4 regions of the Streptomyces sp. Inha503 genome follow, and region 2 is predicted to be linked to each of the others. Evidence: riboswitches for the same ligand, from Rfam matches in the RefSeq annotation. Region 2 holds a riboswitch; each other region holds the start of a gene.
What was found. Region 2 has a riboswitch for cobalamin ahead of ACJX2R_RS15000 (cobalamin biosynthesis protein). Riboswitches for the same ligand answer to the same signal wherever they lie in the genome.
Positions count from the first base shown of each region.

Region 1 (4,882 bases), 1.5 Mb from region 2:
GCGCCTGGGGCGCAAGGGGACCGTACCGAGTCGGCCCCACTTTGCAAAGCCCGTTGACAAAATCCTGTGCCCGGTCTTCCGTTCACCGCCTCGTGGAAGATGGTGGGTGTGCGGCACCCCCGGGTCCTCCGCATAGGCTGGGGTCCTGTCAGGACAACGGCGGTAACGGGGGACACGATGCGGAAAGAGGCGGTTCGGTACCTTCACTGTCCGTACTGCTCCTGCGCCATGACGATGACCGACGGCACGCTGCGGTGCTCGCGGGGGCACAGCTTCGACGTGGCGAAGCAGGGGTACGTCAATCTGCTGCGCGGCGCCGCCAAGTTCAGCGCGGACACCGCCGCCATGGTGGCGGCCCGCGCGGACTTCCTGGCCGCCGGCCACTACGTACCGATCGCCGGGGCGCTGGCCGCGCTGGCACGCGAGACGGCGCCCGAGGCCACGGGCGGGGACCTCGGCTGTGTCGTGGACATCGGCGGCGGCACGGGCTATCACCTTGCCCGGGTGATGTCGGAGTTCCCGGACTTCGAGGGAATCCTGCTCGACATCTCCAAGTTCGCCGCCCGCCGGGCCGCGCGGGCCCATCCCCGGATCAGCGCGGTGGTGGCCGACGCCTGGGACGGGCTGCCGCTCGCCGACGGGGCCGCGTCGGTGATCCTCAATGTCTTCGCACCGCGCGATCCGGCCGAACTGCGGCGGATTCTGCGTCCCGAGGGTGTGCTGCTGGTGGTCACACCCCGGCCGGATCATCTACGGGAACTGGTGGCGGCGCTGGGGCTGCTGCGGGTGGGCGAGCAGAAGGACGAGCGCCTGGCGGACCGGCTCTCGGCGCACTTCACCGAGGTGGCCCGGGAGCGGTCGCGGAGCACCATGGCACTGGACCACAAGGCGCTGCCGCAGCTGGTGGGGATGGGCCCCAACGCATGGCATCAGCGGAGCGAGCAACTCGAGGAGCGCATCGCGCGGCTGCCCGAGCCCTGCGATGTGACGCTCTCCGTCACGCTCACCGCGTACCGCCCGCTGGTCTGACACCGGACCCCGGCCGCCACCGGGCTCCGCCAGGGGCCATCACGTCCAGACGGTGTGTCCGCCGTCCACCCGGATCGCCTCGATACCGCTGACGTACCGGGCGCCGCAGCGGTCCTGGGGCAGGACGAGCTGGGGCCCGCGCGGCTGAGGTGTCCCCGACCAGGGTCGCATTCACCGCCCCGCCTTCGGTCGAAGGTGATGCGAGCCGCCGGGCTGATGTGCCTGCCGGGCCGCACGGACAGACTCGTGTCCGTGCCGGGACAGTCGAACACCGTCTGCGCGGCGAGGCCGAGCAAGCAACAGGAGCAGAGGCATGTTCAAGGAGTGGCGGCATCGTCGGGCCGTGCAGCGGGTCAAACCCGGGGACGGGCGAGCCCTGAAGCGTTTCCGCTGGTGGCAGTCGCTTACCCGCGCACTGTTCCATCTTCGGCTGATGAACGACGACGGCCGGCAGACGGTCTACTCCGTCGACGTCAGGCATCAGAAGCACTCGTCTTCGTCCGGCAAGGTCATAGCCCACCTGTTCCTCGATGGCAGGCATCACGCCGAGTCCACAGTGCCTGCCGTCTTCCCCGTCCAGGGCGGCACCGTCGAAGTGAGGGCGAGCGGCTTCGGGCTCAAGCGCTGCCACTACGTCACCGCCGAGGGAGCCGAGTTCCAGCTCATCCCGGACCCCGCCTCCGCCGAGGGGCGCCGCGCGCGCTTTGACCGGTCGCACCCCGCGCTGAGCCGCTGCATCGGTTTCCTCTCGGTGATCGTGCTGGTGGTCGGTGTGGTCCTGCTGGTCCTTCAGCTCGCCGAACAGATCACCCGGGATCCGGACGGCTTCGCCCAGTACGTCGGGACCTTCACGTCGCCCATCCAGCTATCGGCATGGAGCAACACCGTGGTCGGACTCGTCACCGTGGCGGCCAGCACGGAGCGGGCGCTGCGGCTGCGCTACAACTGGCTGCTCGACGGCGGGGTGGGCTGATCCCGTTTCCCCGGCGAGGGACGAGCGGCGCGTTGCCCCACACGGAGGAGGGGCGGCCCCGGCCACCCGGCTATGTGGCGTCCGCACAGGCGCGCCCGCGCTGCTCCGGCTCGCCCCCGGCGCTTCCGCGAACAGCAACAGCGGATGACTGTTACCCCATTGGGGGGACGTTGGGCCGCGATCGGCCCGGCAAAGGGGCACCATGCATGCGAAGCCGGTCATTTCCGGCCGCTCATCCCCAGCCCGGCCGCTCATCCCCAGCAAGGAGTTCCCATGCGTATGCGGACCGCCGCCCTGACCGCCCTCTCTTCGCTCGCTCTCACCGCCGCGTCCCTCGCGGTCGGCGCGACCGGTGCCGTCGCGGAGGACGACCCCGATGTCACCGTCAACAACACCAGCAGCACGACCTTCCCCGGCGTATGCGCCAGCAACCAGTTCTCCTTCGTCACCGTCCCGGTCAATCTGGTGGGCGAGTCGGACTCCGGAGCGTGCTGATCCCCTGCTCCACGAGGCCATGAGGAGCGGAACCCCCGGCCGACGCGGCCGGGGGTTTCCCATGCCGTAGGCTGGCCGGCGCAGCTGGTTCGCCCCGTCCGCCAGGCGGGAGGCGTCGCAAGAGGGAACCCGGTGGGAATCCGGGACTGCCCCGCAGCGGTGAGCGGGAACGACCGCCGTCATACGCACTGGGTCCGGTGAGATGGGCCTGGGAAGCGACGGCCAGTAGGTGTCCTCCTGAGGAGGACGCGCCCGTGAGTCCGAAGACCTGCCATCTGCCCGCGTACGGACCACCCGTGCGCGGACATCCCGGTGACCTCGAGGGCGGGTCGGCGAACAGGTACCAGGTGGACGACCGCGCGCCTGCCGCGCGAGGTCGTGGCATCCGGTCCGTCACCCTTCGCGCTCTCCTCCCGTCGCCGGGACCTCAGGGATTCATCTCGCGAAGGAGATCTCCGTGACCACCAAGTCCGCGGCCGGGGCGGCACGGGCCACCGTTTACGGCTACCCCCGCCAGGGCCCGAACCGGGAACTGAAGAAGGCGATCGAGGGCTACTGGAAGGGCCGCGTCACCGCCGACGCGCTGAGCGCCACCGCCGCCGAGCTGCGCCGCGCCAACTGGCGGCGACTGGCCGGGGCGGGCATCGACGAAGTCCCCACGGGCGACTTCTCGTACTACGACCACGTGCTGGACACCACCGTCATGGTCGGCGCCATCCCCGACCGCCACCGGGACGCCGTCGCCGCCGACCCGCTCGACGGGTACTTCGCGATGGCCCGGGGCACACAGGACGTGGCGCCGCTGGAGATGACCAAGTGGTTCGACACCAACTACCACTATCTGGTCCCGGAGCTGGGTCCGGACACGGTGTTCGCGGCCGACTCCGCCAAACAGGTCGCGGAGCTCAGGGAGGCCATCGCCCTCGGGCTGACCGCGCGGCCGGTCCTCGTCGGCCCCGTCACCTACCTCCTCCTCGCCAGGCCCGCGCCCGGCGCACCCGCCGGCTTCGAGCCGCTCACTCTCCTGGACCGGCTGCTTCCGGTGTACGCCGAGGTCATGGCCGACCTGCGGGCGGCCGGTGCCGAGTGGGTGCAGCTCGATGAGCCGGCCCTGGTCCAGGACCGCACCCCCGCCGAACGACACGCGGTCGGCCGCGCCTACCGCGACCTCGGCGCCCTCACCGACCGCCCGAAGCTGCTGGTCGCCTCGTACTTCGGCCATCTCGGCGAGGCGCTGCCGGTGCTGGCCAAGGCCCCGGTCGAGGGGCTGGCCCTGGACTTCACGGAGGCCGCCGCGGCGCATCTGGACGCGCTGGCCGCCGTCGGCGGGCTGCCCCGCAAGCGGCTGGTCGCCGGTGTCGTCAACGGTCGCAACATCTGGGTCAACGACCTGGAGAAGTCCCTGGCCACGCTCGGCACCCTGCTGGGTCTGGCGGATCGGGTCGATGTGGCCGCCTCCTGCTCGCTGCTCCACGTCCCCCTCGACACGGCGGCCGAGCGGGACGTCGAACCGCAGATCCTGCGCTGGCTGGCCTTCGCCCGGCAGAAGACCGCGGAGATCGTCACCCTCGCCAAGGGCCTGGCCCACGGCACCGGCGCGATCAGCGCCGAACTGGCCGCGAACCGCGCCGACCTCGCCTCCCGCGCGGGCTCCCCCATCACCCGCGACCCGGCCGTCCGCGCCCGGTCCGCCGCGGTCACCCGGGCCGACGCCCGGCGCTCCCAGCCGTACGCCGAGCGCGCCGCGGCCCAGCGCGCCCACCTCCGGCTGCCGCTGCTGCCGACCACCACCATCGGCTCCTTCCCGCAGACCGGCGAACTGCGCACCGCCCGCGCCGACCTGCGCGCGGGCCGGATCGACACGGCCGGGTACGAGGAGCGCATCAGGGCCGAGATCCAGGAGGTGATCTCCTTCCAGGAGAGGACCGGCCTGGATGTGCTGGTGCACGGCGAGGCCGAGCGCAACGACATGGTCCAGTACTTCGCCGAGCAGCTCACCGGCTATCTGGCCACCCAGCACGGCTGGGTCCAGTCCTACGGCACCCGTTATGTCCGCCCGCCGATCCTGGCCGGTGACATCTCGCGCCCCGAGCCGATGACGGTGCGCTGGACGGCGTACGCCCAGTCCCTCACCGACCGTCCGGTCAAGGGCATGCTCACCGGCCCGGTGACGATGCTCGCCTGGTCCTTCGTCCGCGACGACCAGCCCCGCGGTGACACCGCACGCCAGGTCGCCCTCGCCCTGCGCGACGAGGTGAACGACCTGGAGGCGGCCGGGACCTCGGTGATCCAGGTGGACGAGCCCGCGCTGCGCGAGACCCTGCCCCTGCGCACCGCCGACCGGCCCGCCTATCTGGCCTGGGCGACCGAGGCCTTCCGGCTCAC
Region 1 covers NZ_CP178360.1:2,151,576-2,156,457, forward strand. The annotation lists gene ACJX2R_RS08770 (putative RNA methyltransferase) at 178-1,029, shown strand; gene ACJX2R_RS08775 (hypothetical protein) at 1,069-1,200, opposite strand; gene ACJX2R_RS08780 (hypothetical protein) at 1,343-2,002, shown strand; gene ACJX2R_RS08785 (hypothetical protein) at 2,276-2,497, shown strand; cobalamin riboswitch at 2,566-2,788, shown strand; gene metE (5-methyltetrahydropteroyltriglutamate--homocysteine S-methyltransferase) at 2,955-4,882, shown strand, end outside.
Region 1: it holds a riboswitch for cobalamin, as region 2 does, so the genes downstream of both, metE (5-methyltetrahydropteroyltriglutamate--homocysteine S-methyltransferase) here and ACJX2R_RS15000 (cobalamin biosynthesis protein) in region 2, are expected to answer to the same signal.

Region 2 (4,882 bases):
CAACTGCGGCCGCAGCTCGCCCTCTTCGGGATTCATGGTGCCCACCAGGAGGAAGCGCGCCGCATGCCGTACGGACACCCCCTCGCGCTCCACGTAGGAGGCGCCCATGGCGGCCGCGTCGAGCAGCAGGTCGATCAGATGGTCGTGCAGCAGATTGACCTCGTCGACGTAGAGCACCCCTCGGTGGGCGTCCGCGAGCAGCCCGGGCTCGAAGGCCTTCACGCCGTCCGACAGCGCCCGCTCGATGTCGAGCGCGCCCACCAGCCGGTCCTCGGAGGCGCCCACGGGAAGTTCGACCATCCGCGCGGAACGTGCCTCGCCGGTGCCCGGCTCATGGGGCCCGTCCGGGCAGGACGGGTCGGGCGCGGTCGGATCGCAGGAGAACCGGCACCCGGCCACCACGTCCACCTCGGGCAGCAGCGAGGCGATCGCTCTTACGGCGGTGCTCTTGGCCGTGCCCTTCTCACCGCGCACCAGGACGCCGCCCACGGCTGGGGAGACGGCGTTGAGGAGCAGGGCGAGCCGCAGGCCGTCCATGCCGACGATCGCGCTGAAGGGGTAGGTGGTGGTCACGCGGCGATACCTCCTGGGGTGCGTGGGCACAGCGGTCCGGTGTGGGGGCGGGGGTTCCTCATGTCATCCCCCCTGGCACCCCCGGAGGGACGAACGGCAGGCCCTCCGGGACGCCCTCCTCGATGAGCCGCAGCAGCGCGTCCGTGTCGGCGTGCTCCTCGATCAGGTCGCCGAGGCGGTCGAGCTGCTCCTCGCGCAGCTCCCCGAAGCGGGTGTCAGGCGCGGGGACGAACGCCCGGCCCGCCGCGGCGGCCACCCGCCGCAGAAACGCCCGCCGGAAGCCGTCGCTCTCCAGCGAGCCGTGCCAGTGCGTGCCCCATACCGAGCCCACCCGGCAGCCGTCCAGGAAGGGCTCCTCGGCCCCGTCCAGCAGCTCGGCGACCCCGTGGTGGATCTCGTAGCCCTCCACGCGCTCGCCGAGCGCCTCGCCCACCGGCCGGGCCAGGGTCTTCTCGGCCGCGAACCGCACCCGCACCGGCAGCAGCCCGAGCCCGGCGACCGTCCCGGCCTTCGACTCGACCTCGTCCTCGATGCGCTCCCCGAGCGCCTGGAAGCCGCCGCAGACGCCCAGCACCGGACGGCCCTCGGCGGCCCGCCGGGCGATCGCGTCGGCCAGCCCGCGCTCACGCAGCCACTCCAGCGCCCTTACGGTGCCCCGGGTGCCCGGCAGCACCACCAGATCGGCGTCGGCCAGCTCCTCGGGCCGGTCCACGAACCGCACGATCACGCCCGGCTCCGCCGCCAGCGCGTCCACGTCCGTGAAGTTGGACATCAGAGGCACGGCGGCCACCGCTATCCGTAGGACATCCGCACCGTAAGGGGGCGCCACGACGCTCTCCCGCACCGCGCCGCGCAGCGACACCCGCAGCCCGTCCTCCTCGTCGATGCCCAGCCCGTGGGCGAACGGGAGCACCCCGACGGTCGGGCGCCCGGTGAGGTCGCGCAGCATCTCGAGACCGGGCTCCAGGAGGCTCACATCGCCGCGGAACTTGTTCACCAAGTAGGCGGCCACATGCCGTTGGTCCGCCGCCGACAGCAGCGCGGTCGTGCCGAAGAAGGACGCGAAGACGCCACCGCGGTCGATGTCCCCGACCACCACGACCGGAAGCCCGGCGGCGCGCGCCAGCCCCATGTTGACGATGTCGGTGCGGCGCAGATTGATCTCGGCGGGGCTGCCCGCGCCCTCGCAGATCACCGCGTCATGGGTGCTCCGCAGCTCCTCCAGGCATTCCGTGACGGTCCCCAGCAGCGCCTCACGCCCCGCAGAGAGCCTTTCGCCGGGCGAGGGGGCTCCGGGCCCGCCGAAGTACCCGCGCGCGCTCAGCTCGCCCACCGGCCTGCCCAGCAGCACCACTTGGCTGCTGCGGTCGCTGCCCGGCTTCAGCAGGACCGGGTTCATCAGCGCGCTCGGCTCGACGCGCGCGGCGGCGGCCTGCATGGCCTGGGCCCGCCCGATCTCCGCCCCCTCCCGGGTGACGAAGGAGTTGAGCGACATGTTCTGCGCCTTGAAGGGCGCCACGCTGACGCCCTTACGGGCGAGCCACCGGCAGATCCCGGCCGTCACCACGCTCTTGCCCGCGTCGGAGGTCGTGCCCGCGACCAGCAGCCCCCCACCGCGCGCCCCGGAACCGTCCGTGCCGCCCTTACCGCGTATCCCGCTCATCCGCCGCCCCTTCCCAAGGCCCCGGGCCGTCCCGTCAACGCCCGCAGCACCGGCCGGGCCGCCATGGACACCCCGAGCGCCAGGACGCCGGCGCGCCGCGACAGCCGTATCGCCCGCTCGATGTCGGCCGACTCCACCGGCCGCCCGCCGGAGTTGAGCACCGGCCGGTGCTCGACCCGGCCGCCGTACGCGAGGGTGCCGCCCAGCCGGACACCGAGCGCACCCGCGAAGGACGCCTCCACGGGGCCCGCGTTGGGGCTCGGATGGCGCCGGCCGTCCCGCCGCCAGGCGCGCCACGCACCGCGCGGATCGGGGCCCGCGAGCGTCGCCAGGGCCGCCGTAAGGCGCGCACCCGGCCAGCCGGCCACATCGTCCAGCCGGGCCGCCGCCCAGCCGAACCGCCGGTAGCGCGGCGACTTGTGGCCCACCATGGCGTCCAGGGTGTTGACCGCGCGGAAACCTATGAGCCCCGGCACACCGCCCACGGCGCCCCACACCAGCGCGCCCACGACCGCGTCGGAGGTGTTCTCGGCGACCGATTCGACGACCGCGCGGGCGATCTGCGGCCCGTCCAGCGCCTGCGGATCACGGCCGCACAGATGCGGCAGCCGCTCCCGGGCGACCTCGAGGTCGCCGACGGCCAGCGCCCTGCCGACGGCCCGTGCCTCACGGCCCAGGCTCGTGCCCCCCAGCACGGCCCAGGTGGCGGCGGCGGTCAGCGCGACCTCCGCGCCACGGCGGCCGTCAAGGCCTCGTACGGCGCGGGTCAGCAGCGCGGCACCGGCGGCCGCGCCGCCCGCGCACAACGCGGTGTGCAGGGCCCCGTAACCCCGGTGGTCGCGCCACAGCAGGCGCTCGGCGGCCGCGGCGGCGCGCCCGAACGCGGCCACCGGATGGCCGCGGCGCGGATCACCCGTGGCGAGGTCGCCGAGGAAGCCGAGGGCCGCACCGCACGCGAACGAGGCGTGGTCGGCACGCATCCGTCAGGCCGCCGTCACGCCTCGGCGCGGCGATGCGGGACCAGACGGGCCGGAGGGGCCGGAAGAGCCGAAGCGGGCAGGGAGGGCTGGCGGCGTGGCGATGCCGGGCATGGCGGTATGTCCTCACTCAGGGTCCGCGCCCTGGTTCGACGTGACCGGCGGTGAGAGTCTCCTGGCTCCCGGATCCGCGGCCCTCCCGGTCTTCCAGCCCCGCGTACGCGACGAACCGTACGGACGAGCCGTGACCCCAATACAGGCGATGGGAGGGCGCTCCCCGGTGACAGTGGCGGGACCGCGCCGGATTCTCACCGGCTTCCTCTCCTGCCGCCGTTTGGCTCGGGAAGTCCACCATGGGCCGCGAATGGCCGTCAACTCGCATATGACCCATGTCGCCCGAGTGTGCCGAGCCCCACAGACAACCGCCCCTCACGGAACGGCCGCCGGACGGTCGGCGCTGGTCAGCGCCGCCATCCGGCGGCCGGTGGGGCGTTCGGGGAAGCTGGGGCCTCAGACGACGATCAGATATCAGGCGACGATCAGGTAGATGCCGTACGCCACGACCGCGGCGCACACCGCGAAGCAGGCGTACGCGCCGGTGCGCGCGAGCGGGGAGGTGCCCACCGCGCCCCCGGGCACGGCGGCGGCCGTGCCGCCCTGCTCCGGTGCCGCCTTACGGGAGGTGCCGACGATGCCCAGGGTGAAGACGCCCACCATGGCGACCGTCACCGCGAGGCTGATGCCGAAGACCTGGCCGAGTGCCGCCCAGTCGATGCTCATGTTTCCTGGCTCCTTAGCGGGTGGTGCTGCTCGCGACGGCGGGGGTGGGGGTCTGCTCGGGCGTGCTCTCCGAGGTGCCGTCCTCGGGGGCGGCGCTCGACGCACCGGCGGGCGGCGGGGCCACGGACCGCAGGGCGGCCGTGACGGCGCCCACCGGCTCCTGGGTGCCGACCTCGTTGACGTTGGTGTGGTCCACGGGCTTGCGGCGCGACAGCATCCAGATCGCCCCGCAGGCCAGGACGGCGAGCACAGCCACCGCCGTGATTCCCGCGTTCCCCTGGTCGGCCAGGAGCGCGGCGGCCCCGGCCACCAGACCGGCGGCCGGCAGGGTCAGCACCCAGGCGACCACCATCCGGCCCGCGGTCGACCAGCGCACCACGGCGCCCTTACGGCCAACACCGGCGCCCATGACGGCGCCGGAGCAGACCTGGGTGGTGGACAGCGCGAAGCCGATGTGGGAGGAGGCGAGGATGACGGTGGCGGCGCCGGTCTGGGCGGCGAAGCCCTGTGGCGGCTGGATGTCGGTGATGCCCTTGCCCATGGTGCGGATGATGCGCCAGCCGCCCAGGTAGGTGCCGAGCGCGATGGCCAGGCCCGCCGAGACGATGACCCACAGCGGCGGGTCGGCGTCGGGCGACACCACGTTCCCGGTGACCAGCGCCAGGGTGATCACGCCCATCGTCTTCTGGGCGTCGTTGGTGCCGTGGGCCAGGGAGACCAGGGCGGCCGAGGCGATCTGCCCCGCGCGGTAGCCCTTCGCGGTGTCCTCGGGGGAGCGGTCGCGGCCGAGCCGGTAGGTGAGCCGGGTGGCGGCCAGCGTGGCGATGCCGGCCACGATCGGCGCGGCGACGGCGGGGATCAGGACCTTCATGACGATCGCGTCGCCGTT
Region 2 covers NZ_CP178360.1:3,661,570-3,666,451, reverse strand. The annotation lists gene ACJX2R_RS15010 (putative cobaltochelatase) at 1-573, opposite strand, end outside; gene ACJX2R_RS15005 (cobyric acid synthase) at 632-2,236, opposite strand; gene ACJX2R_RS15000 (cobalamin biosynthesis protein) at 2,233-3,216, opposite strand; cobalamin riboswitch at 3,382-3,536, opposite strand; gene ACJX2R_RS14995 (hypothetical protein) at 3,742-3,993, opposite strand; gene ACJX2R_RS14990 (inorganic phosphate transporter) at 4,007-4,882, opposite strand, start outside.

Region 3 (4,882 bases), 1.5 Mb from region 2:
AGCTGGCGGAAGAGGGGACCCGGGTCGCGGACGCGGCCGGTGGCGTCGGCGACGAGGTGTGGACGAACGCCGCCAAGCACTACGACGAGGAGCAGCTCACCGCGCTGGTGATACTGGTCTCGTTCATGAACATGGTGAACCGGCTGAACGTCATCACCCAGCAGCCGGCGGGCAACTACCAGGTCGGGCAGTTCCATTGATCGGTGTCGGACTGTCCGGCCGGTCGTCCAGGGGGGAATCGGCGTGAGCAAGGTCGAGGAGTTCGAGGAGCTGCGGCCACTGCTGTTCTCGATCGCCTACCGGATCCTGGGCAGTGTGAGCGAGGCCGAGGACGCGGTGCAGGACACCTGGCTGCGCTTCGACGGCTCGGCCACCCGGCCCACGTCCACCAAGGCGTATCTGTCCGCCACGGTGACCCGCGTCTCGATCGATGTGCTGCGCTCCGCGCGGGTGCGCCGGGAGGAGTACGTGGGCCCGTGGTTCCCCGAGCCGCTGCTCAGCGACCCGTACCAGGATCCGGCCCGGGCGGTGGAGCTGGCCGACTCGGTGTCGATGGCGGCGCTGCTGCTCCTGGAGCGGCTCAGCCCGCTGGAGCGGGCGGTGTTCGTACTGAGGGAGGTGTTCGCCTTCGGGTTCGACGAGATCGCCACGGCGGTGGGGCGGTCGGAGGCGGCGTGCCGGCAGCTGCTGGTGCGGGCGCGGCGCCACATGGAGGCCGGGCGGCCGCGGTTCGAAGCGGACCGCCAGGAGCGGCAGGAGCTGGCCACGCGGTTCTTCGAGGCGCTGAAGGACGGCGATGTGGGCGGGCTGCGGAAGCTGCTGGCCGCCGATGTGCAACTGGTCGGGGACGGTGGCGGCAAGGCGCCGCAGCTGGCCAGGGCCGTCATGGGCGCGGAGAACGTGGCGCGGCTGCTGGGCAACGTCTTCCCCTGGCTGCTGCGGATCGATGCGTCGATCGAGCCGCACGAGGTCAACGGCCAGCCCGGCGCGATCCTCCGCGACCGGGACGGCAAGGTGCTCCACACCCTGGTCCTCGATGTGCTCGACGGGCAGATCCAGACCATCCGCACGGTGGTCAACCCCGACAAGCTCGGCCACCTCGGGCCGGTCGGGGACGCCTGGGCCGTGGACCGCGAGGTGAGGCGGGCCCGTCGGCGCACGGACTGACCGTGGGATGTGGCCGCCCGGCGCGCTTGGTAGGCTCGGGGAGCCAGTCGTGCCACATCCGAGGCCAGGGAATCCGGTGCGAATCCGGAACTGACGCGCAGCGGTGAGGGGGACGGGCGGGGCATGTGACACCACTGGGAGGAGTCCGTGGCGGCCGTGGGGCCGGCGCGAACGAGCACCGGGAAGGGGCCCCGTCCGGACGAGCCCGAGTCCGAAGACCTGCTGGCACCTCCGCGCCCGGCGCGCGGAGGACGTCCGTAGGCCCAGGCTCCGCGTACGAGCCCCGACCACCGAGGCTGCCCGTGCTCCGCTCCGCCCGCCGTACCGCGGCGTTCCTGCTCGCCCCCGCTCTTCTGCTCACCGCGTGCGGTGGCTCCGGCCATGACGACGCGGACGCCGGAAGGCCCGCCGGTGCGGGCTATCCGCGCACGATCGACAACTGCGGCCACGAGGTCACCTTGAAGTCCGCCCCGAAGCGGGCCCTCTCGCTCAACCAGGGCACCACGGAGATCCTGCTCTCGCTCGGCCTCGCCGACCGCATGGCGGCCACCGCCACCTGGACCGACCCGGTGATGAAGGGCCTGGAGAAGGCCAACGCCACGGTGCCCCGGCTGGCCGACAACGCGCCGTCCTTCGAGAAGTCCCTGGACGCCGAACCCGACTTCGTCACCGCCTCGTTCGTCTCCACCCTCGGCAAGGGCGGCGTGGCCACCCGCGAGCAGTTCGAGAAGCTGGGCGTGCCCACCTATGTCTCGCCGTCCGACTGCGCGGCGGGCCGGGACACCGACAGCGGTGGCGACGGCTCCCGCGGCAAACCCCTCACGCTTGATGTGGTGTACGGCGAAATACGCGATCTCGCCCACGCCTTCGGTGTCGAGGAGCGCGGTGAGAGGCTCGTCGCGCGGCTGAAGGAGCGCGTCCGCAGGGCCACGGCGGGAGTGGACGCCTCCGGAGTCACCCTCATGTACTGGTTCGCCAACTCCCAGTCGCCCTACCTCGCCGGCTGCTGTGGCGCGCCGGGCGCCATCACCCGGGCCGTCGGGGCGGAGAACGCCTTCTCCGACACCCACGACGAGTGGCCGCAGATCAACTGGGAGACCGTGGCCGACCGCGACCCGGACGTCATCGTCCTCGGCGACCTCACGCGCAAGCAGCAGACCGCGGAGACCGCCAGGGCCAAGACGCGCTTCCTCGAGACCAACGCCGCCACCCGCAATCTCACCGCCGTGCGGAAGAAGCGGTACATCCTGCTGAGCGGGCAGGCCATGAACCCGTCCCTCCGTACGGTCGAAGGGGTGGAACAGGTCGCCGCCGGGCTGCGCGACTTCGGGCTCGCCAAGTGAGTACTCGGAATGTGAGCACCCGCCGCGCGAGTACTGGTCACCTGGGCATCCGCCGCGTGAGCGTCCGCCTCCTGCTGCTGATCGCGGGCGGGCCGGCCGCGCTGCTCGCGTCGGTCGCGTTCGCCGTGACCATCGGCCCGGCCGACATCTCCACCGCCGACGTATGGGCGGCGGTCACCGCCCATCTCGGCCTGGGGGAGAGCACCTTGCCGCCGCTTCGGGACGGCATCGTGTGGAACCTGCGCATGCCGCGCACACTGCTCGCCGCGGTGTGCGGGGCGGGACTGGCCCTCTGCGGGGCCGTGATGCAGTCCCTGCTGCGCAATCCACTGGCCGATCCCTTCGTGCTCGGGGTGTCCTCGGGCGCCTCCACGGGCGCCGTCACCGTGGTCGTGCTCGGCGTGGGCGGCGGGGCCGTGTCCCTGTCGGCGGGCGCGTTCACCGGTGCGTTGGTGTCGTTCGGGCTGGTGCTGGTGCTCAGCCACAGCCTCGGCGGCAGCACCGACCGCGTGGTGCTGTCCGGAGTGGCCGCCATGCAGCTGTTCTCCGCGCTGACCTCGTTCATCGTCCTCACCTCCGCGGACGCCGACACCACCCGGGCCGTGCTGTTCTGGCTCCTCGGCTCGCTCACCGGCGCCGGATGGGGCGATGTACTGCTGTGCACCGGCGTCCTGGCCGCCGTCCTCGTGGTCTGTCTCGGCTACGCCCGCACCCTGGACGCGTTCGCCTTCGGGGAGGAGGCCGCGGCGGCGCTCGGTGTCCGGGTGGCCCGTACCCGTCTCGTCCTGCTGTGCGCGACCGCGCTGCTCACCGCGACCCTGGTCAGCTCCGCCGGGGCCATCGGCTTCGTCGGCCTGGTCCTCCCGCATGCCACCCGCGCCCTCACCGGCTCCGGCCACGCCCGTCTGCTGCCGGTCACCGCACTGGCCGGGGCCATCTTCCTGGTGTGGGTGGACACCGCCGCCCGCACCGTCATCGACCCCCAGGAGGTCCCGGTGGGCGTGGTGACGTCCCTCATCGGCGTACCGGCCTTCGTCGCCGTGCTCTACCGCGGGCGGAGGAAGACATGACCGACCCCACCGCGGAAACCCCCGGCATGGAGTCCGCCGCCACTCCGGAAGCGGCGTCCGGGCTCCGCGCGGACCGGGTCAGCCGCCGCACCGACGGCCGGCTGATCGTCGACGGCGTCACCCTCACCCTGCGCCCCGGCGAGACGGTGGGCCTGCTCGGCCCCAACGGCTCCGGAAAGTCAACCCTGTTGCGGCTGCTCGCCGGGATCCTCGCCCCCTCCGCCGGAGCGGTCACCCTGGACGGCCGTGCCCTGCCACGGGCCGGCCGCCGTGCCACGGCCCGCCGTATCGCCACCGTCGAACAGCACGCCCACACCCAGACCGAACTGACCGTCCGCGAGGTGGTGGCCCTCGGCCGCATCCCGCACCGGCGCGCCTGGGCGTCGGCCTCCGCCGCGGACACCAGGGCCGTCGACGCGGCCCTGGAGCGCAGCGGACTGACCGACCGGGCCGGTCAGTCGTGGCACACCCTCTCCGGTGGCGAACGCCAGCGCACCCAGATCGCTCGCGCCCTCGCCCAGGAACCGCGCGAGCTGCTGCTCGACGAGCCGACCAACCACCTCGACATCCAGCACCAGCTCGATCTGCTCGACCTCGTCGTCGGCCTGCCGATCGCCACCGTGATCGCCCTCCACGACCTCAACCTCGCCGCGATGTACTGCGACCGCCTGCTGGTCCTCCGCGAGGGACACGTCGTGGCCGAAGGCACTCCCGGCGATGTGCTGACCCCGTCCCTGATCAAGCGGGTCTACGGCGTCCGGGCCGATGTCAGCCACGGTCCGGGCCACCCGGTCATCCGCTTCCTGCGCCGGACGGCGAAGCCGTGAGAAGGCCGTGACGGACACCTCCATCCATGGCGCGCAGCTTGGGGCCATGTGTTGCGCGAGAGTGACGACACCTGCTAATCATTTAACTCGTGTCGTCGTGGAGGAGGGCGGGCCATGGGTACGCAACGGGGATCGGTCGTGCTTCGGCGGCCGCATCGCCCTCGGGCCATCGGCTTCCTGGGCCTGGAGACGGTCGGTGAATGGGCCGTGAAGGTGTACGGCATCAGCGCGTGGACCGATGTGCCGCGTCCCGCGCTGGTGGCCGCGACCGTGGAGGCCGCGGCCTCGGCGCTGCCCGGCCCCGCCCGGACCGACAGCCGCTATGGCATCGGCTTCGCCATCGCGCATGACGCGGCCGACCGCTGTTTCGCGCTGGTGGACTGGTGGCACGGGGAGAACGAGATCCATCAGCGGCTGTTCTCGGCACCCCTGGAGCGGCCGGACGCGCTGACACCGCACCCCGGTGAGGCCATCG
Region 3 covers NZ_CP178360.1:2,200,254-2,205,135, reverse strand. The annotation lists gene ACJX2R_RS09040 (carboxymuconolactone decarboxylase family protein) at 1-200, shown strand, start outside; gene ACJX2R_RS09035 (RNA polymerase sigma-70 factor) at 244-1,167, shown strand; cobalamin riboswitch at 1,195-1,409, shown strand; gene ACJX2R_RS09030 (ABC transporter substrate-binding protein) at 1,464-2,510, shown strand; gene ACJX2R_RS09025 (FecCD family ABC transporter permease) at 2,567-3,580, shown strand; gene ACJX2R_RS09020 (ABC transporter ATP-binding protein) at 3,607-4,407, shown strand; gene ACJX2R_RS09015 (hypothetical protein) at 4,522-4,882, shown strand, end outside.
Region 3: it holds a riboswitch for cobalamin, as region 2 does, so the genes downstream of both, ACJX2R_RS09030 (ABC transporter substrate-binding protein) here and ACJX2R_RS15000 (cobalamin biosynthesis protein) in region 2, are expected to answer to the same signal.

Region 4 (4,882 bases), 1.4 Mb from region 2:
TCCGGTCCTGGCTGCGCGGCTCCGCCGGGACGTCGTTGTAGGCGAACTGGGGGAAGTCGTCCAGCTCCCACTGCGCGGGGATCTCGATGAGGTCGGTGTCCTGCCCGTCGATCCGCCAGCGGTACGGGCGGTCGTCGCCGCGCATGGAGCTGGAGTAGGAGAAGCCGAGATCGCACAGCAGCCGGGGGCTGTCGGCGCGGAAGTCACCGGAGGGGGTGCGGAACCCCACGGCCGTCGTGCCGGCCACCCGCTGGAAGATCTCCTGGCTCCGCTCGATCAGCGCCCGCTGCTCGGCGATGGACCTGGAGTAGTACAGCTCGTGCAGATAGCCGTGGTGGCCCAGCTCATGGCCGCGGTCCGCGATGGTCTTCAGCAGGTCGGGCCAGCTCTCGCCGGTCCAGCCGGGGACGAAGAAGGTGGCGGGGATCCGGAAGTCCTCCAGCAGGTCCAGGATCCGGGGGGTGCCCCGGTGCGGACCGTAGGCGCCGAGCGAGAACAGCCGTGGGGAGCGCCAGATGTCGGGGGCGTGGCCGAGGTTGGCCAGCAGCGCCGGGCCGTCCACGTCGAAGCTCAGCATCACGGCGCAGCGGGCGCCGCCCGGCCACCGCGGGCGGTCGACCGCCCCCGGCCGGGGCCGGTAGCCGGGCGTCGGGGTGGCGGAAGTGGTCATGGAGGCTCCGTAGTATCTGCTACGAACTTGTCGTGAATGCGACGCGAGGAAAGTAGGATGCGCTACGGACGCGCGTCAAGAGAGGGCAGCCCATGGACATGGCGGAGATCCCGGAGGGTGCGCCGCTCCAGCAGCGGGTGGCGGCCGCCTGGCCGCGGCTCGCTCCCGCCGAGCAGAAGGTGGCGGCGTTCCTCAGAGAGCATCCGCAGGAGGTGGGCTTCTCCTCCGCCAGCGAGCTCGGCGCGCTCACCGGCACCAGCGACGCCACGGTGGTCCGCACCGCCAAGGCCCTCGGCTACAGCGGCTTCACCGGTCTCAAGCACGCCGTGGCCCGGTCACTCGCCACCTTGATGCGGCCCTCCGCGCGGTTGCGCAGCCGCGTCGAGCACATGGCCGGATCCACCGAGGAACTGCTGGACCGGGTTTTCGAGGACGCCGCCGAGGTCATCCACGAGACCCGGCGCGGTCTGCGCGCCGACGCCTTCGCCGCGGCCGTGGAGCGGCTGCTGCCCGCCAAGGAGGTCATGGCCTTCGGCGCCGGCCCGTCCGGCATCATCGCCGAGTACCTCGCGCTGAGGCTCAACCGGCTGGGGCTCAAGGCCCGTCACACTGCGGACATGGGCTTCAGATTGCCGGACGCGCTGGTGCCGCTCTCGGCGGACGACGTCGTGGTGGTCTTCGCCCCGGCCCGGCTCTTCACGGAGATCGAGGTCATCATCGACCATGCCGAGGAGGTGGGCACCCCGGTCGTCCTGATCACCGACGCCCTCGGCCCGGCCCTCGGCGACCGCGTGGCCGTCACCCTCCTCGCCACCCTCTCCGCCTCCGGGGCCACCCGCGAGACGCTCGGCTCGCTGGCCGTGGTCGACGCCCTGGCCCTGGCCGTGGCCTCCCAGTTGGGCGAGCGCGCGCTGGAGACCTCGGAACTCCTGACCCGCCTCCGCGGTCACTTCCTGCCGCCCAACAGCCCCCGTTACGGCCGCGACGAGTGATGCGGGTGCGTCCCTCCGGGGCCGTCCGCCCGGTACGAGAGAGGCGTCTCACCAGGTGGCCGGTCTTGGCCAGGCATCCGACACGCGGTACCGTCGGTGCGATATCGACGATGGTCTGACGGAAGCCGGTGGGAGTCCGGCACGGTCGCGCCACTGTGAACGAGACGTATCCGAAGGGGACGTCCGTGAGTCAGACCCGCAGCCATCGTCTTGTGCACCACCGAGATGGGACGCGAACTCCCTTAGGAGGCCACTGTCATGGCGCAGCATGTCGCGCAGCCGACAGCCACCACCCCCGCCCTCCCCGCCACACTGCCGCTGAAGGCGATAGCTCCCTGGGCCGTCTTCTTCGGCATCCTGATGCTGGTCCTGCTGTACTTCGTCGGCGCCGAGCAGGGCGCCACCGCGGTCGTCTCCGGCTCGGGTGTCCACGAGTGGGTGCACGACGCCCGCCATCTGCTCGGCTTCCCCTGCCACTGAGGCGAGGGACGCCGCACCCCCATGAACTCCGCAACGGTAAGAAACCTGCTGGTGCGGGGCATGCTCGCCGGTCTTGGTGCCGGTGTGCTCGCCCTGATCGCCGCCTATTTCCTCGGTGAGCCGAACGTCGACCGCGCGATCGGCTTCGAGGAGGCCCACGCCCCCGCGCATGAGCACGAGGTCGAGATCGTCTCCCGTAGTCTTCAGTCCACCGCGGGCCTGGCCACCGGTGTGCTCATCTACGGGATCGCGTTCGGCGGCATCGCCGCCCTCGCCTACTGCGTCGCCCTCGGCCGCGTCGGCCGCTTCAGCCCGCGGGCCACCGCGCTGCTGCTGTCCGGCTGCGCGCTGCTCGCGGTCTATGTCGTGCCGTTCCTGAAGTACCCGGCCAACCCGCCCGCCGTCGGCAACGGCGACACCATCGGCAAGCGGACGACGCTGTACTTCCTGATGATGGTGCTCAGCGTGCTCCTGGCGATCGCCGCCACCATTCTCGGCAAGCGGCTCGCCCCGAAGCTGGGCGCCTGGTACGCCACCGTCGCCGCGGTGGCCGCCTTCGCCGTCGTCATCGGGCTTGCGTTCGCCTTCCTGCCCGTCGTCAACGAGGTCCCGGCGGACTTCCCGGCCACCGTCCTGTGGCGGTTCCGGCTGTCCGCCCTCGCCATGCAGCTGATCCTGTGGGGTGGCTTCGGCCTCCTCTTCGGCGAACTCGCCGAGCGGATGCTGAACCCCAAGCCCGCGAAGGCCGAGGAGAGCCGGGCGATGGCGGCCGCCCCGAACTGACCACCACACCGAGACGCATGAGGGCCCGCGGAGAAATCCGGGGCCCTCTCGCGTTGTGCGGGCACTTGGCGGCCTAACGGCCTGGCGTCCCGGAGGCACCCCTGCGGGGCGGCCTGGAGTCACTTCCGCGGGGGCAGGTGCCGCAGTCCGTTCGCCAGCAGCGCGAACGCGTGCTCCGCGTCGGCCACCGCACCCGCGTACCGCTCGTCGGCCGGCTCCCCGTACGTCACGCGTGCGGTGTTGTCCTGTGCCAGTGACCACTGGACCGCGACGATTTGGACGGCGGCCAGCCGCGCGGTGAGCTCCGGGGTGTCCGCCGTCTCCCGCAGCGCCTCCGTGAGCGCGCGTTCGGCACCCGCCTTGAACCGCTCCATCCGGGCCACCAGCGAGGGTGTGTCGAGGATCATCCGGGTGAGCTTGAGGATCTGGGGATGGTCGTTGAGCCCGGTGATCGGGTCCCGTTCGCGCAGGCCCTTGAGGAAGTGCTCGCGCAGTGCGGTCAGCGGGGTGGTACGGGGCGGGCGGGCCCGTACGACGCGGGCGCTCTCGGTCTCGTGGTCGGCGAGACGGTGCACCACGAGGTCTTCCTTCGCCGGGAAGTAGGCGAAGAGCGTGCGCTTGGACACCTCGGCCGCCTCGGCCACCTGGGCCACCGAGACCTGGTTGAAGCCGTGTTCGAGGAAGAGCGTGATCGCCGCCTCGGAGATCGCCGTGTGGGTCCGCTGCTTCTTCCGCTCCCGTAGCCCTGGCTTGCCGTCCACGACGACCACCGTAGCAGAGCACTTGCCCCCAGGGGATTTCTGCACCTGGTATACATATAGTCCGAGGCGAGAAATCGAGGAGAGGGCGGGGACGATGGAGATGACGGAGAGCACGACCGAAGTCGTCATCGCGGGCGCAGGCCCGACAGGGCTGATGCTGGCGTACGAGCTGGCGCTGGCCGGGGTCGAGACCCTGGTGCTGGAGAAGCTGGACCAGCGCATCGAGCAGGTGAAGGGCGGCGCGATCCAGCCCCGTACGGCCGAACTGCTGGAATCGCGCGGGCTGCTGGAGCCGATGCTGCGGCGGGCCACCCCGCGCGACCCGGTGGGCGGGCACTTCGCGATGCTGCCCGTGTCCTTGGACTGCACCCCCTGGCGGACCAGGCACAACTGCCCGATCGGCATCCCCCAGTGGAAGATCGAGGAGGTGCTGGAGGAGCGGGCGCTCGCCGCGGGCGCGCGGGTTGTGCGCTCCACCGCCGTCTCGGAGGTCGAGTCGGACGAGGACGGCGTGGTCGTGACGGCGGACGGCCTACGGGTGCGGGCGCGCTATCTGGTGGCGTGCGACGGCGGCCACAGCACGGTGCGCAAACTGCTGGAGCTGCCGTTTCCCGGGCGGGCCGGGACCCATCAGGCGGTGCTGACCGACATCCGGCTGACCGCGGTGTCCTCGCTGGTGCCGAAGCAGATGGGACACATCAGCACCATGACCCGTCAGGCGGGCGGCTACTGGGCCATGCTGGTCCCGGTCGGCGGTGACCTCTACCGCTTCACCTTCGGGCGCGCGGACCAGGCGGACACCGCCCGCGACACCCCCGTCACCCATGAGGAGATCGCCACCGCGCTGCGGGAGGTGTACGGCGAGGAGACCACCCTCGGGGCCGTGGACAACTCCTCGCGCTTCAGCGACGCCACGCGACAGCTGGAGCGGTACCGCGTGGGCCGTGTGCTGTTCGCGGGCGACGCCGCCCATATCCATTCGCCGATGGGCGGCCAGGGGCTCAACCTCGGTATGCAGGACGCGTTCAACCTCGGCTGGAAACTGGCCGCGGTCATCCAGGACCGGGCGCCGAGCGGCCTCCTGGACAGCTACCACGCCGAACGGCACCCGGCCGCGGCCCGGGTCCTGCACCACACTTCGGCACAGCGCGTCCTGGCGGACCCGAACCCGAGCGAGGACGTGGCCGCCCTGCGTG
Region 4 covers NZ_CP178360.1:2,248,038-2,252,919, reverse strand. The annotation lists gene ACJX2R_RS09275 (polysaccharide deacetylase family protein) at 1-670, opposite strand, end outside; gene ACJX2R_RS09270 (MurR/RpiR family transcriptional regulator) at 763-1,662, shown strand; cobalamin riboswitch at 1,731-1,881, shown strand; gene ACJX2R_RS09265 (CbtB domain-containing protein) at 1,921-2,142, shown strand; gene ACJX2R_RS09260 (CbtA family protein) at 2,164-2,925, shown strand; gene ACJX2R_RS09255 (TetR/AcrR family transcriptional regulator) at 3,045-3,686, opposite strand; gene ACJX2R_RS09250 (FAD-dependent monooxygenase) at 3,787-4,882, shown strand, end outside.
Region 4: it holds a riboswitch for cobalamin, as region 2 does, so the genes downstream of both, ACJX2R_RS09265 (CbtB domain-containing protein) here and ACJX2R_RS15000 (cobalamin biosynthesis protein) in region 2, are expected to answer to the same signal.